DNA from 2 places in the Cytobacillus sp. FSL R7-0680 genome. Region 2 is predicted to be linked to the other one. Evidence: riboswitches for the same ligand, from Rfam matches in the RefSeq annotation. Region 2 holds a riboswitch; the other holds the start of a gene.
What was found. A riboswitch is a leader RNA that binds a small molecule or an ion and turns the genes downstream of it on or off. The one in region 2 is predicted to bind S-adenosylmethionine.

Region 1 (8,157 bases), on a different contig from region 2:
CTTTCACTGGTAAATTAATGGACAGCAAAGGGGCAAATTACGTGATGTATCCAGCGTTCATTTTATTTGGAGTAGGTCTATTCTTACTTAGTAATTCATCAAATGGTGTTATGTTATTAGTGGCGGGGGCTTTGATTGGCTTAGGCTTTGGTAATATGCAGTCTTGTACACAAGCGATTGCGGTCAAATTAACGCCACCCCATCGCATGGGGCTAGCTACTTCCACCTTCTTTATCTTTCTCGATGGTGGTTTAGGTTTTGGACCCTATTTATTAGGTTTACTGATTCCTATAACTGGCTACAGTATGTTATACATTTACATGGGGATAGTGTCGATTGCTTCAATTATTCTTTACTTTTTAGTTTATGGACGAACCGAACATAATGGGAGTAAACAGACACATCAAACAGCATCAATGTAAAATAAGGTATGCTATAATGAAAGAAGAGACTCCACGTAATGGAAGTCTCTTCTTTCTAATTAAAATGGTTTATTCGGTTCATATGTCGGTTGTTGATTCGTCACTTCATACTCATAACTTTTCTCCATTGCTGCTTGTACTTCTTCTGACTGTTCTAATTCTGTATCCATTTGATTGTATTGTTGAGCTTCATTTTGAGCAGCAATAATTTTCTCATCCACTTGATTATCATACTTTTTTTCCATTGCTTTCACTCCCCTTTTATAAGATGTCTCGCCTATTTTCCCCCTCAAAAAAACGATTTATACAAAATAATAAAAAAGGAGACTGTTCCATGAAGGAATTAATTAAAAACCATCTCCCGCATCTTCAGGAAATACAGATTGAAAGCAATCATTCTGGTTGGGATCATCATATTTATATTGTCAATCAAACATATGTCATCCGAATACCAAAAACAAAACAAGTATTAGTGAAAATAAAAAAGGAAATAAAGCTACTTCACCAGCTCTCATATCTTTCTTCCATTATTGAAATACCAAATTATCTTCCATTTTATAATAAAGACGGACAAATGATTGGTGTTTTTTACCACTTCATTAAAGGACAAGCATTATCTCATTCATTGATTACTCCTCCTTTATATGAAGCCAAGCGGCTAGGAACATTTCTTACAGAATTACATCGTCTGGATATAGATGAAGCAAAGAAATGTAACATAGAAGAACTACATAGTGAAAATTATTGGGCGCAATTACATCAAGCCCTGATTAAAAAAATATTTCCGTTCTTAAAAGACGCAGAAAAAGAAGAAATTGATAAAATGTTTTTAGCGGTGTCAAAATTTAAAGAAGCAAAAGTGGTGATTCATGGTGATCTAACAAGTGCCAATATCCTTTATCATCCAAGCAAAAAGGAAATATCAGGAATTATAGACTTTACAGATACGCAAATAGGGGACCCGGCGTTTGACTTTGCAGGGCTATATTGGGATTTCGGAGATCAATTCACCAAAGAAGCTCTCGCATCTTATCAAACAAAATTCAATAAAGATGAAATGTATAGAAGAGTCACTTCCTTTTACGGCTTACAACCAATATTTCACAAATGGTTGAAAAACGTCAATGACCAGGATGAAAAAGTTGTTCGACAATCCATAAGTACAGGAATGACCAAAATACAAATTATGCACAGATAAGTTTAACAGTATTCTACAACTATTATTAGAAACCGGACAAATCCATATAATTTTGTCCGGTTTCTTGCTTATTATTACTTCGTTATTCCATCCACGCTGGCTTTCCAAATCCTTGAAACTCTTCGTCGATAATTTTTTCAAATTCTGCAGACTCAACCACTTCTTTTAAGTCTTTCGCATATTGTTTATCTTCAAAGTCTGCTTTAACTGCAACCACGTTGCGATAATCATCAAGCATATTTTCTAGTGCTAATGCACTTAATAAGTCCATATCGGCTGCCAACGCAAAGTTACCAGGAACTGCAGCAAGATCCACCCCCTCAAGAGATCTTGGTAATTGTCCTGCTTCAATCGGTTGAAAAACTAAATTCTTTTTATTCTCCTTCACATCTTTTTCAGATACTGTTAGTGGATCGGCGTTTTCATCAATCGTAATTAGACCTTCGTCATTTAACGTATTTAAAGCGCGTGCTGCATTCGTTGGGTCATTTGGAATAGCAATGGTTGCACCGTCTTTAATCTCATCAATTGAATTAAACACATTCGAGTAAATCCCCATTGGGGCTGTTGGTACAATAATTAATGGTGCTAAGTCCATGTTATTTTCTTTCTCGAAATTCTCCAAGTAAATTGTATGTTGGAAAAGGTTAGCTTGTATATCATCTTCATTTAAAGCTTTGTTAGGTTGGATATAATCGCTAAACTCTACGACAGTTACTTTATATCCTTTTTCCTCTAGACCAGGTACAATAGCTTTTTTCAACATATCACTATAAGGACCGGCAGTAGCACCAATTTTTAATTCTTTCGTTTCATCCACCTTTTCTCCACTCGTGTCTGAACCTCCGCCACATGCTGTTAGTAAACAAACAGTTGCAATGAATAAAACAATTAGCCACTTTCTCATTATGTTTCCTCCCCATAGCTGTAACCAGAATTTTAACCAATAAAAAAAGCCACTATTCATCATCTGAAAGAGGCATTGGTTTTATTCCGCCTTATCTTTCAGAATGAATGGATATCATTCTGCAGGAATTGGCACCTTCCCAATATTGGGGGTTGCCGGACGTCATAGGGCCTAGTCCCTCAGTCTCTCTGGATAAGCTTTTCATTTAATTTTTATGATATGATATTACTACTCTCTTTTATTTTTGTCAATGTTCGAAATAATGCTACATCCAATCTCCCAAGAAAATGGGTTTAGTGATCCAACTACCTTTCCTTTATTCTTTTAAAACAAAAAAGGAAATCGAATATTTCCTTTTATATAAAATTAACTGGACAATTTGTCTTTTTGGTTATAAAATGCGTTCGTATATAGATTAAATGAATGAAGGTGGATTAAAATGGAATTATCGCATCGTTTGAAGCAATTACCTCAACAATTTTTTGCTTCCCTTGTTCAAAAAGTTGCTGCTGCAAAACTTGAAGGCAGAGATGTTATTAACCTAGGACAAGGCAATCCCGACCAGCCAACACCTGCACATATTGTACAATCACTTCAGCAAGCTGCAGAAGACCCAATGACACATAAATATTCTCCTTTTAGAGGAATTAATGAATTAAAGAAGGCCGCCGCTTCCTTTTATGCGCGTGAATATGGGGTAGAAATTGAGCCTGAAAAAGAAGTAGCTATCCTTTTTGGCGCAAAAGCAGGTTTAGTAGAAATTCCATTATGCCTACTCAATGAGGGAGATTTAATGCTCTTACCAGATCCAGGTTACCCTGATTATGAATCTGGTGCGGTTTTGGCAAATGTAAAATACGAAACCTTTCCTTTAAAAGAAGCAAATCAGTTTCTACCTGATTACTCGCAATTTACAGAAAAACAAAAAAAGGATGCCCGCCTACTATTTTTGAATTATCCTAATAATCCAACAGGCGCGACAGCTGATTCCACATTTTTTGAAGAAACTGTTGCTTTTGCTAAGGAAAACAACATTACCATCTTGCATGATTTTGCTTATGGTGCTATCGGCTTTGATGGAAAGAAACCTGAAAGTTTCTTAGCCACAGCCGGAGCGAAAGACGTTGGTATTGAAATGTATACATTATCAAAAACATATAATATGGCTGGGTGGAGAATTGGATTTGCAGTTGGAAATGAACAAATCATTGAAGCCATCAACCTTCTTCAAGACCATATGTATGTAAGCTTATTCCCTGCGATTCAAAAAGCTGCAGCCTATGCATTAAATGGGGATCAAACAAGTGTAGACGAACTTGTTGCTCGATATGAGAGACGTAGAAATGCATTCATGAACGCTTGTGAAAAGGTTGGCTGGCACGGCAAGTCTCCTTCAGGATCGTTTTTTGCTTGGATGCCAGTGCCTGAAGGATACAATAGTGAAGAATTTGCTGACTACTTACTGGAAAAAGCTGATGTAGCTGTTGCCGCAGGAAAAGGCTTTGGGACCTTTGGAGAAGGTTATGTTCGGGTTGGATTACTTGTCGATGAAGAACGATTAATTGAGGCAGTAGAAAGAATTGGTCAACTCAAATTATTTTAATATAAGAGGTATGGCAGCCACAAACCTAGCCCATAGAAACATGTATAACTTATGTTCCTATGGGCTAGGTTGTGTAACTTGGAGGCTTTTATGAACGAACTCAAGCTTCATATTCTCTTCCTTTTAAATTCGCATTCCCGTTACAAGGTATCATCTTCATTGTTACATATGTCTTTACTTAGTTTTTTCGGAACGTATCTTTATCCGACAACCTTTTTCTTTTAACAAAGCCAACCTATAAACACATGTGCAAACATATACATTATCCAAGTAGGCTCTCAGTTTAATAAATGTTCATATAGCATGATCATTTATCACTGATTGAAGAAAACTTTGTAACGATTGTTCCGTATGAACAACATTTCTTAATTGATAAGGCTGAAGTGCTTTTGTTAGACTCGGATTTATACCAATGAGTCTCACTTCTCCTCCTGTCATTAGAAGAATGCTCTTGATTAAAAGCTCTAAGCCGCTCGTTCCCTCTTTATATACTTTAGCAACCGCTGTTAAATCAATCAGTATCCACCTGTAATCATGATCTGACAGACGGGCAAGCGTTTGCTCCATAATCGTTGTAAATTTATCGCCCGTCATATCGCCAAACAAAGGAATATAACAGATCTCTTTTGTTAAAGAGATAAAAGGACCTGATAATTCATCCAACCTTTGCAATGTTTTTTCTAATGTTTCCTTCTGCTCATAAAGCTCAAAATCTGTCTTTGCTAATCTGTTTTGTAGGGCCTGTAATTTCTCCATTAATGGTTCATTATCATCATCTTTGAATAAAAATTGCATGGACGCATTACCTTGAAAATCCCAACTGATATGAATATCAAATAGTGCTATCGGTATACTTCTTGTTTTTAAATTAGCTTCAAATCTCATACTCTTTTCTGGTATGGCAGCTACCCTTTCAAACTTAGAGATACTCCCTTCATCAACTATACTTTTAATCGTACCTTCTGATAAATCAAAGACTTCATCCGCTTTAGATGTATAGCTAATGATTTCACCATTCTTATTAGCTAGTATATACGGTATCGGCAAATGTAGATCAATTAATCGCATTTTTCCTCCCCTCCGTATTAAAAGCAGTGATCCATTTATCTACAGCATATAAGTTTGAAATAATTTCCGGCTTAATAGCGGTAAAAGAAGCTAAATCATATAAATTTGTCAATCTTCCACCTAATAAAATCCTAGGTTTCTTTGGTAAATAAGAAAAAGCTTCCATATATTCCGTAAGTGCCGGTAAATGGGTAGCAATCGAAACTGATAAGCCAATTACATCTGGTTTCCAATCCTTCGCAGCCTGCAATGCATATTGTACAGGTAAATTTGCTCCTAAAAACTTGGTTCTCCATCCATTCTCTGCAAATATACTGGCTACCATCTTTAATCCCAAATAATGCTGCTCTCCTGATAAACAAAGAAACATGGCGGTCGGTGCATCCTTAACAGGTTTAAACTTGTGCTTTGCAGCTAATCTTGAAAGAATGAAATCGCAAACTCCAGATGCCAAATGTTCATCTGCAACTGTTATCTCAAAATTTTCCCATTTAAGACCAATATTAACCATAGCTGGTGTAATAATATCTTGATAAATTTCTACATTAGTCAAATAATCGAATCGCTCAATATATTCCCAAGCATCAGCAACAGCTCCAGATAAAAGGATTTCTGCTAGATCTTCTCCTCTCGTCACTGTGCCTCGCCTCCTTGAACATCTCTTAAAATAGACACAGCCTCTCCTAACAAACCAATATATGCAGAACTAATTTCACTTTCTACCACCGTACATTTCTCTAATTCCTCTTCTAAAAAAAGAAAATTATCAATCAAGGTTTGCGTCGTCATACCATATTTAATTAAGATACCTCTTAACCAAAGGGCATAGTCAGTGAAAATCTTTGACGTATTTAATTCCATTGCCGTCTTTAAATAATCTAAGTGATGCATATTATCAATAAATGTTTGATTTCTCCCACGTTCACCATATCGTTCAATTAATGTAGGGTCTTCTCGAAATATCCTTTTTGTTACTTCTTCTGCGATTATTTCATATTTACTCACTTTACCACAACCTTATATTGCGACACTTTTGGAATGACTGCTGCTAATTCTTTATCTGGATACTTCTTTTCAAGATCATGAATTCGTTGAAAATCTTTACTTCTTACCCAGCGTAAATAATCTTCCTTTGTTTCAAAAATTAATTGTACTGTCAATTCTCCTTTACGTTTATCATTCTGAAGCAACATAAAGTCGACGAACCCATCTGCTTTATCGACTAAACGTGAACGATTCTTATATATTTCAATCACTTCATCTGCTTTACTTTCATTTACATCAAAAGTTGAGAATACGGTATACATAACTTCCCCCTACACATTTGGACTTGTGTTACTTCTCCATTCCATTACAATGGTTGGAATACTAAATCCGAAAATGGAATCATTCATTTTTCCTACTTGTTTAAATCCTTTTGAATGATAAAAATCCAAAGCAGAATCATTTCGCATCACAACAGAAACCGTAATTTTATTGACATCATAAAAATATTCAAACATCGCTTTTAGTAGGGCTGTACCAATACCTCGGCGGTGAAAACTCGGCAATATATATAAAGCACCTAATTCTATTTCTTTCTTAATATTTATTAATGAAAAATGAACGAAACCAATAACTTCTCCTTCTTCTTCAGCAACCAATAAAACCGAAGTAGATAAACTTCTCATTAAAGCGTCTTCAGTATATACAGATAATAAAAAATCAACCTGTGTTCGCTCGGGAATTAAGCCTTCATATGCGTAACGCCAACTCTCCCTAGCAACAGATTGGATTTGTGTACTATCTTTTCTTGAGAATAATCTAATTTTCATGTTCAATACCCACTAAAAGGAAGGAAATTTCCTTAAACGTATTTTATCTATAATTGTAACAGGAAATGAGGTTAAGAAAAAGGCAAAGGCAAGAATGGTATTGTTCATAAAATAAACAAACGTAAGTTTTTACTCAAAGCTTGTTCCAAAAAATCATTCTATTGTATAATAGGACTAGATAAAGGCATATATTAGAAAAGATCGGTGGTGCGGCAACACCGTCCGATCTCGCAATAGCATTAGCCAATGAACAATTGACACCATCCACCTATACATGAGGTGGATTATTTTTTATCATCGTTTTTGAATTGTAGCACAGCCATTATTAAACTTGTAAATGTACAAGCAAACACCAATGCCTCAAAAACTGACAAAGCAACACCCCCCTTCTACGGGGAATAATGGCTAAATTGACTATTGCTATTCTTATTATAGCACCACTATGTATATTTTTGGAATTTTGTGAAAAAATCACATAGATGCGATCATTCAATAGCAATTCAGCAAAAAAAGAGTTGAAACGAAAGAATAAATTTTTCATTCCAACTACTTCTCATTTCATGATTATTTCTTAAGGCCCCGTTTTAAGAGAGTGATTTCTAACTTAAAATTTCTTAGTGCTTCTTCCTTTGATTGATCCTTAGAAAATGTTTCGATAATACTCCTTAGTAAAACAGATGTAAGTATCTTCATTAAATACTTAAACTCTTCCTGATTTGAGATATGCAATATTTCTTTATTTACCTTTGATTCGAATTGGATAAACTGCTGATTCGTTTCATATCCATTGAAACTTCGACCAAATTCATGTTCCACTTCATATGTCATATTTAAAAATAAATTTTTGAGAAAGTTCCGATTCTCATCTTGTTCAGTAATCACCTTTTCGAAAAAAGCAATCATCATTTCAAAAATATCCCCATTGTGCTTATTCAATAAAAAGTAAACTTCACTTTGATTCCTTTTTACTCTCTCTTCTAGCAAGTAAAAAAAAGCATCTTCCTTATCTTCAAAATATTGATAAAAACTCCCCCTTGGAATACGGGCAGATTTTACAATATTACTAATAGATGCTTGCGATAGTGGAACACGAGAAAACTCTTGCTTTACAGCATTGATAAGCTTTTCGCGTTTTTCAATTGATA
Region 2 (8,157 bases):
GTAATATCAATATATACAGCTTGGCCAATTTTGTTCTCGGACAAGTATACAATCTATGAAAGATGGTGCGATAGACAGGGTAGATTGGTTTAATTATGGGGGCATTGATCCGATTCGGCACTAAAAAATATATTATTACTATTCGTTAGGAGATGTTAAAGTAGATATATATGTATTTAAGGGGGAGTACAAATTGGAATTCGAGTTGAATTTTATTTGGATTGCCGTCGGTTTAGCATTACTTGGCTATTTCATAGGCAATGGGTTGAAGCAATTTAGTAGTAAAAATGAAGGTAATATGAATCATTTACTTGTGGAGCAAAGCCACCTTCATCTTTACTTTTATTTAAGTGAAGCAGACATGAAGGATCTATTACAGAAGCATCCTCACGCACCAAAAGTCATTCTTAATGGCAAGCATTATTACCATCTACATAAATTTCGCAAGTGGCTTGAATCTGATGATATATATCACTCATGAAGAATTTATTTTGACAGCTTCCATTTATTATGCTAATCTATCTGTAAAATTCAAAATATTATAAATATGTAATTCTCTTATTCAGAGAGGTGGAGGGACTGGCCCGATGAAACCCAGCAACCTTTAACAATTATTTGTTAAAAAGGTGCTAATTCCTGCAAAGTGTAATAGCTTTGGCAAATAAGAGAGGATAAAGACCTCTCTATTTTTAATTAGAGAGGTCTTTTGTATTTTCAAAACTTAATAACAAAGGCAACAGATGCATGATTGCTTAAAAGGGAAGCCCGGTGGAATGCCGGCACGGTCCCGCCACTGTGAAGGAGAGCGACTTATCATTGACCACTATTTCATAATAGAAATGGGAAGGGATAACGAGCGATAATCCGAAGTCAGGAGACCTGTCTGTTGTTTGCACTTAGACTCTACGGATGCATAGAGAGGAGTGATGAATACGTGTTGAGCAAATCAAATGGTCTCAACTCTAGTTAATATTGCGTATGAATCTCTCATTTAATAATAAATAGAGAGATTTTTTGTTGAGAAAATACAATCTAAAGGAGTGTTTAAATTGACTGAAGTAAAAAGTTCAAATGTAGGTTATCCAAGAATTGGCGAGAAGCGGGAGTGGAAGAAAGCTCTAGAACAATTTTGGAGTGGTAAGTTGAATAAAGAGACTTTTCTGCAACAAATGGAAGTCATTCGTTTATCCTCTCTCGAGAAGCAAAAACAACTTGGCGTTGATCTCATCCCGGTTGGCGATTTCACACTGTATGATCATGTCCTTGATACAGCTGTGATGTTTGGACTTGTTCCTGAGCGTTTTACATACAGAGGTGGGAAAGTTGATATCGAAACGTATTTTGATATTGCCAGAGGGAACAAAGATGCCGTGGCAGCTGAAATGACCAAATGGTTTAACACAAACTATCACTACATCGTGCCAGAACTCAACAACCTCACGCCAACACTTGCTGAAAACCGGCCACTTGCCTTTTATAAAGAAGGAAAAGAGAAGCTTGAAATCGACGGGAAACCGGTTATCTTGGGCCCGATTACGTTTGTGAAATTATCAAAAGGCTATAAAGAAAGTGAATTCAAATCAATCGTCAATCAATTCGTTCCTCTTTATGCACAAATTTTAAAAGAATTACAGCAAGAAGGTGCCTTGTGGGTACAAATCGATGAACCTATTTTAGCAACTACCCTCACAGAAGAAGACATCTCACTCTATCAAGCAGTTTACCAAACATTACACGAGGCAGCACCACAGATAAATATCATTTTACAAACGTATTTTGAAAGCATCACTTATTATGAAGCTGTTACCTCTTTACCTGTGCAAGCGATCGGCCTTGATTTCGTCCATGATGCAGGTCAAAACCTCGCTTCCTTACAAAAATTCGGCTTCCCAAGTGATAAAGTATTAGCTGCAGGTGTCATCGATGGCCGTAATATATGGGGCGCCAAACTTGATAATAAGCTCTCTCTTATAGAAGAAATTACAGAAATAGTTCCGAAAGATCGCTTAATCATCCAGCCTTCATCCAGCTTATTGCATGTACCCGTTTCAGTCAAAATTGAAGAAACACTTGATCATACATTAAAGACCGCACTCGCCTTTGCTGATGAAAAATTACAAGAAATCGTAGTGCTAACGAAAGGAATAAGAGAAGGAAGAGAGGAAATCCAAGATGAGATAAACGAGAGACGAACTGCTATCGAGGCACTAAATCAATCTTCTATTAGAAACAATCAACAAGTACAAACAGCCATTCAAAACTTACCATCATCACTAGCAGAGCGCGAAGCACCTTATTCTGTTCGTCAAGCAACACAAAAAACATCCTTCCAACTACCACTCCTACCTACAACAACGATTGGAAGCTTCCCACAAACACAGGAAGTGAGAAGAAATCGTTTAAAATGGCGTAAAGGAGAGTTAACTGCTACTGACTATCAAACATATATCAAAACGGAAATTAAAAAGTGGATTGATATTCAAGAAGAGCTAGGCCTTGATGTGTTTGTTCATGGCGAATTCGAGCGCACAGATATGGTCGAATACTTCGGTGAAAAATTAGCCGGATTCCAATTCACAAAATTCGGTTGGGTGCAGTCTTATGGCTCTCGTTGTGTCAAACCACCACTCATTTATGGAGATGTCTCATTTGAACAGCCAATGACAGTTACAGAAACAGTCTATGCCCAGTCCTTAACAGATCACCCGGTAAAAGGTATGCTCACTGGTCCGATTACGATTTTAAACTGGTCATTTGTCCGCGACGATATCCCTCGTTACGAAGTCGCAAACCAAATTGCCCTTGCCCTTCGAGAAGAAGTAGAAACACTAGAAGCAAATGGTATCCGGATGATTCAAGTAGACGAACCAGCCATTCGTGAAGGATTACCACTCAAACAAGAGAAGTGGGAAGATTATCTGAACGCTGCTGTTTATGCTTTTAGACTAGCCACCACTTCAGTCAGAAATGAAACACAAATTCATACGCATATGTGCTACTCCGATTTCGAAGACATTATCTCAAGCATTCAAGCACTCGACGCTGATGTCATCTCCATTGAAACATCAAGAAGCCACGGCGAACTCATTCACTCATTTGAAGAAAGCACCTACGAACAAGGTATCGGCTTAGGTGTATATGACATTCACAGCCCTCGGGTGCCACAACTCGACGAACTAACGAAAAACATCGATCGTGCCTTACAAGTACTAGACCCACAACTTTTCTGGATTAACCCTGACTGCGGCCTCAAAACAAGAGGCATTGACGAAACCGTCGCAGCCCTAACAGTCATGGTGCAAGCTGCCAAACTCTCGCGGGAAAAATTACTTGTAAAAAAAGGAAAATAAACAAACAGAAATCCGAACGATTATACATTCGTTCGGATTTCCTCGTTTAATAGTACAGTGTTTAGTTTCTTATCCATCTTCTTCTGATAAGAACCATGGTTAAATCTCTTTTCGTTAAATTCACCAATCACATTCCGTACCCGGACATTATGGATGATTAAGTTGCGATAAATCTCATTCTGCAAATAAGCATTAAACCAACTATAATCCTTTAACTTCCGCAGATTATTCGTCACATCTGCTTGCGTGACTTGTGTAATAAAAGGGGCGAAAGAAATAATACTTATCATATTTAGGAACAGTTTTTTCATAGTGGGTGCATCCTCTCTTATTTATTCAGATTACTGTTGGTTGGGTATTTGTACCTTTTCGTTTACCAAATCAGAGATGATACTACGTCAAAACCAGTTCACATTCGCACTCAAAAAACGAACACCACTACAATCAAAACGACGAGGAGAAGCTCTAGACCATTTGCGGCCTCATCTTGCTTATTTTCATTAATTTTCTTCCGATATAACCTTTGTATCTTTCATTTGTAATTGTTATTCATACGAGTACCCCTTTTATCCTAATATTTATCAATCGTTACCCCTAAAACTGATGCCCTAATGATACTTATATCTCTAAACCTTTCCAACTCCTCTGGTGTGCCGCTTATCATGGCTCCACTAATTAGCGTTTCTGATTCATCGTTATAATAAGGATCGTCTTCTGAAACACCATATCCATAAGCGTTATCACCATTCAACACATGATGCAGGTCAGGATCTCCTTCTGTTGGTTTCGGTGTGTGCTCATTAACCCATAACCAGTCGATATTCTCCACACCCATGATATTACCCAATTCTTTAGGAGTCATCGGTTCATCAAATGATATTGCTACTTCTACTAATGTGTTTTTGGCGAGTCCTACAGCTATATCAATTTCCTGAGGTAAATAACTGTAGTTGATTCGAGGGTAATAAAAATCAACAATACGCTCATTATTCATTTGGTTGTACCGAACAACCCTTTTAGTTTCTTCATCTACCTTATTTCCTTCAGTTAAACCGCTCTCTCGACTAACAAGCTTTATTCTACCTATCGCTGGATATTCATTTGTCTCTTTATTCCAAACAAATTGTCTTCCTCCAATTTCCTTAAAATAGACCGTCTCACCAATGGCGCTAAAGAGATTATAATGAAAGGTAGTATTATGGCTGATAATACCTGCTCCTTTCGACCAACTGTTTAAATCCTCATCCATACCACTTTCTATTTTTTTATTGATAAGATATTGAACACCACTAAAAACTAAGAAGATTAAAATAAGAACGGATATCGTAGAAATTAAAAAATATAAGCCAAATTGCTTCCATCTTGCCTTTCTTACTGAACGCCGGAATAGTGAATCACTAATAAAATCCATTTCATCCTTTTTATGATTCGTCATCACGTGCCTCCTCCAAACACTTCAATAATTTCTTTCGAGCGCGGTATAAATTAATCTTCACAGCGCCAATGCTTATCCCCAAAATGATAGCTATCTCCTCATATGTGAAATTTGATTGATATTTTAATAGTAGAATCTCTGCATAAAAAGGTTTTAACTGATTGAGTATACTAGACAATTCTCTCGCACGTTCTTTTGAGATAACTAGCGCCTCGGGGGTTTCCGTACTTTCCGGCTCACCACTATGTTCATCTAAATTAAAGTGGTATTTCTTATTTTTGCGACATTGGTCATAATGGTAATTCAATGCCACACGAATTAACCAACTTCGTACCTTTGATGAACGAATCGTGTCAGATAATTTGATATACTTAAGCGCTGTTTCTTGCACAGCATCTTGAGCATCTATGTGGGGTACCCCTTTTTTTAATAAATATTTATAAACAATATTTAACTCTCTATTCAAGACATCGATATTCAACGCTTCTCTCATATCCCTCCTCCTATGCTTATAAGACGAAACAGATAGTAGTAATGTTAACAAAATTCTAAAATTAATATTAATATCTAGCATAATAATGTTTCAAACCATAATAAAATAACCACAGCATGAGCTTAAACTGTGGTCTCGATAATTAGCACTCTTTTATATGGTGATAAATTATATTTTATATAGTGTTCACTAAAGTAAGACTAAAACAGGATATCAATCAACAGCATTAGTCTCCCCTTACCCCATTTCTGCAAAATAGCCAAATAATATAAAGAAAACGATCGCTAAGATGAATAAGGTAATAATATAAAAAATCAGTAGGATTCTTGCAAGAAACCCGTTAAAGCGATTATACAATTCGTTAGCAGTTAGTTCCGTTAAAGCAAAGAAAGGTATGGATAAAATCATCAGAAACACAAAATCCTCTGTTATCCAGCTGTAAAATTTTCCACCAGCTCTACTACTAAAAAAATACAAAATGGCTAGGAACATATTAATAATTAAGAAGAATCCTAGCATGCTGAATAAGACCGCGATAAAACCTATCATACTATCTGATTTACACCTCACAGGAAATTTACTCATAAAACTTCTAGAAATAGATATCTTCATTATATTACCATTATTTACATTTATATAAAAAACAAAATTTATTAAAGAGCAGGAAAGTAAAAATCAAAACCAGCGTAAGCGAACTGTCAGCACACTACAATACAAAAAAACACACAAGGTAACGAGAATACCTTGTGTGAAAGGAGTTATTTTACTTTCTGAGCATGGCGCGAAGCCGCTGCACCAGCTAATTTACCAAAGACGGCGCCAGACATTAAGCCTGAACCGCCGGGATAATTCTCGTAGAAGATACCGCCAATCATTTCTCCAGCAGCATATAAGCCTTCGATTGGTTTATTCGATTGATTGACTACTTCCCCTTCGATTGTTGTCGCTAATCCCCAAAATGAGAACGTAATCCCGCAAGTCACAGGATAGGCATAGAATGGGCCTTCACTTATCGTTTGTGCCCAGTTAGATTTGGCTGGGGTAATGCCTTTTGTCGACTTACCGTCCTTTTCTGAAGGATTGAATTCACCTTCTTGAACCGCTGCATTATAGTCAAAAATGGTTTGTAGGAATTGTTCTTTATTTATATCTAATTGATCTGCAAGCACTTCAAGTGTAGCTGCTTCAATGACGGTCGCTTCTTCTAAATCATACTCCGCACGTAAGATTGGGCGAACTTTAGCATCATAAATTTGGTAGGCTATATTTTTCGGTTGCTTTAATATTTCTTTACCATATTTTGCATAGGTGTAGTTACGGAAATCGGCTCCCTCGTCTACAAAACGGTGACCTTCCACATTGACCATCACGCTATAAGGGTAAGAATGCTTTTTGAAAATATCACCTGGTTTTTGGAAATCACCTACTCGTGGGGCATTGGCATCTGTTCCAATGGCATGACAGCCATTCCGTTGACCAAACGTTTGCGCACCGATTGATACCGCCATATCAATCCCATCACCCGTGTTAAACTCAGTCCCTCTAACGATTGCTTCGTTCCACTCCATTCCTAATGCTTCCGCACGTTTCTTTTTGTCCGCTTCTATACTTCCACATGCTAAAACAACACTTTCACATTGAATCGTTTGCAGTTGCTCTTTTGTTTGCACTTCAATCGCCACCACTGCCTCATTTTCCGTGACAATATTTGTGGCTGCACTTTCATACCAAATTTCAATTCCCAACTCTTCACAGCGATGAAATAAGCTGCGCATTAAGCCGATTCCTTTATCAACGGTTTTAACTGGTAAACCGCCCCAGAAATGAACCTTTCCTTCTTTTTCAAAAGATTGGTTCGCATAGTTCAACTCAAATACGACACCTTGTGTTTTCATCCACTCAATCGTTGGTAAGGATTGATCAACTAATTGACGAATCAACTCAGGTTTACTTTGATTTTTTGAAACTCTCATAATATCATTATAGAAATCTTCTGTGCTGTATTCAGGCATATCAATTTTATTAATCGTGTCCTGATCTAAATCAATCACTTTCGTAATAGCATCTAAGTTTTGATAAGCTACACGAATGGCGCCGTCAGTAAAAAATGAATTACCACCACGTTTTTCAATTGGTCCTTTCTCTAATACGAGTACCGAACTCCCTTGCTCTTTTGCAGATATCGCTGCACATAATGCCGCATTTCCCGCCCCAACAATTACTACGTCATATTTAGCCATCAAACATATCCCCTTTATTCGTTGATAGATTAACTATAAGGAATGATTAGAAATAAATAAAATACATAATTTTTAAACATATCCATAAAAATTTTTTATCACTTGAATATCTTCCACTTTAATACAGGTAGAATAACTATATAAATGAAAAGCATGCGGAATAATTGAAAAATCGTTACCTCTGTAGCATCTGCTTGTAATGCGGTAGCGATGAGCCCCATTTGATCCATTCCACCTGGAGCTGTGCTTAAATAGCTGGTGGCAAAATCCATATCAAATAATAAAACCATTCCCTCTGCAATTATAAAGGTGATGATTAACAGTAATATTGCACTACTAATCCCTCCTATTAATACGCGAACGGGTAATCGTAAAGATTTCGGATGTAACAGTAATCCAATGTACGCACCGATACAAAGCTGTGCTATATGCAACAGGTGACTATCCATTGGGGCTAAATCTACTTTAAATAGACTTAATAGCAAACCCATAAGGACAGGCGTTAAAAAATGTGGCACCGGCAATCTTAATTTTTTCCCAATTGGCAAAAACAGAAGTCCCAATAGGATTAGACCGATATTATGCAGAACATTGTTTGAACTTTGCATGACTGATTCCGGCGCCTCTCCAGTTAGGGAA

Region 1: linked by a shared signal. The riboswitch ahead of MKY26_RS22450 (MetQ/NlpA family ABC transporter substrate-binding protein) and the one ahead of metE (5-methyltetrahydropteroyltriglutamate--homocysteine S-methyltransferase) in region 2 are both predicted to bind S-adenosylmethionine.

The regions. Positions count from the first base shown of each region.
Region 1 covers NZ_JBBPAO010000002.1:69,914-78,070, forward strand. The annotation lists gene MKY26_RS22435 (MFS transporter) at 1-422, shown strand, start outside; gene MKY26_RS22440 (hypothetical protein) at 482-667, opposite strand; gene MKY26_RS22445 (aminoglycoside phosphotransferase family protein) at 757-1,620, shown strand; gene MKY26_RS22450 (MetQ/NlpA family ABC transporter substrate-binding protein) at 1,703-2,527, opposite strand; SAM riboswitch class I at 2,616-2,726, opposite strand; gene MKY26_RS22455 (pyridoxal phosphate-dependent aminotransferase) at 2,967-4,130, shown strand; gene MKY26_RS22460 (STAS domain-containing protein) at 4,425-5,198, opposite strand; gene MKY26_RS22465 (cobalamin B12-binding domain-containing protein) at 5,185-5,835, opposite strand; gene MKY26_RS22470 (hypothetical protein) at 5,832-6,203, opposite strand; gene MKY26_RS22475 (antibiotic biosynthesis monooxygenase family protein) at 6,200-6,505, opposite strand; gene MKY26_RS22480 (GNAT family N-acetyltransferase) at 6,515-7,012, opposite strand; gene MKY26_RS22485 (TetR/AcrR family transcriptional regulator) at 7,577-8,157, opposite strand, start outside.
Region 2 covers NZ_JBBPAO010000001.1:3,722,366-3,730,522, reverse strand. The annotation lists gene MKY26_RS18635 (DNA-binding protein) at 194-481, shown strand; SAM riboswitch class I at 556-668, shown strand; cobalamin riboswitch at 722-901, shown strand; gene metE (5-methyltetrahydropteroyltriglutamate--homocysteine S-methyltransferase) at 1,050-3,350, shown strand; gene MKY26_RS18625 (hypothetical protein) at 3,371-3,661, opposite strand; gene MKY26_RS18620 (anti sigma factor C-terminal domain-containing protein) at 3,922-4,785, opposite strand; gene MKY26_RS18615 (RNA polymerase sigma factor) at 4,772-5,278, opposite strand; gene MKY26_RS18610 (hypothetical protein) at 5,516-5,827, opposite strand; gene tcuA (FAD-dependent tricarballylate dehydrogenase TcuA) at 6,037-7,518, opposite strand; gene MKY26_RS18600 (AbrB family transcriptional regulator) at 7,617-8,157, opposite strand, start outside.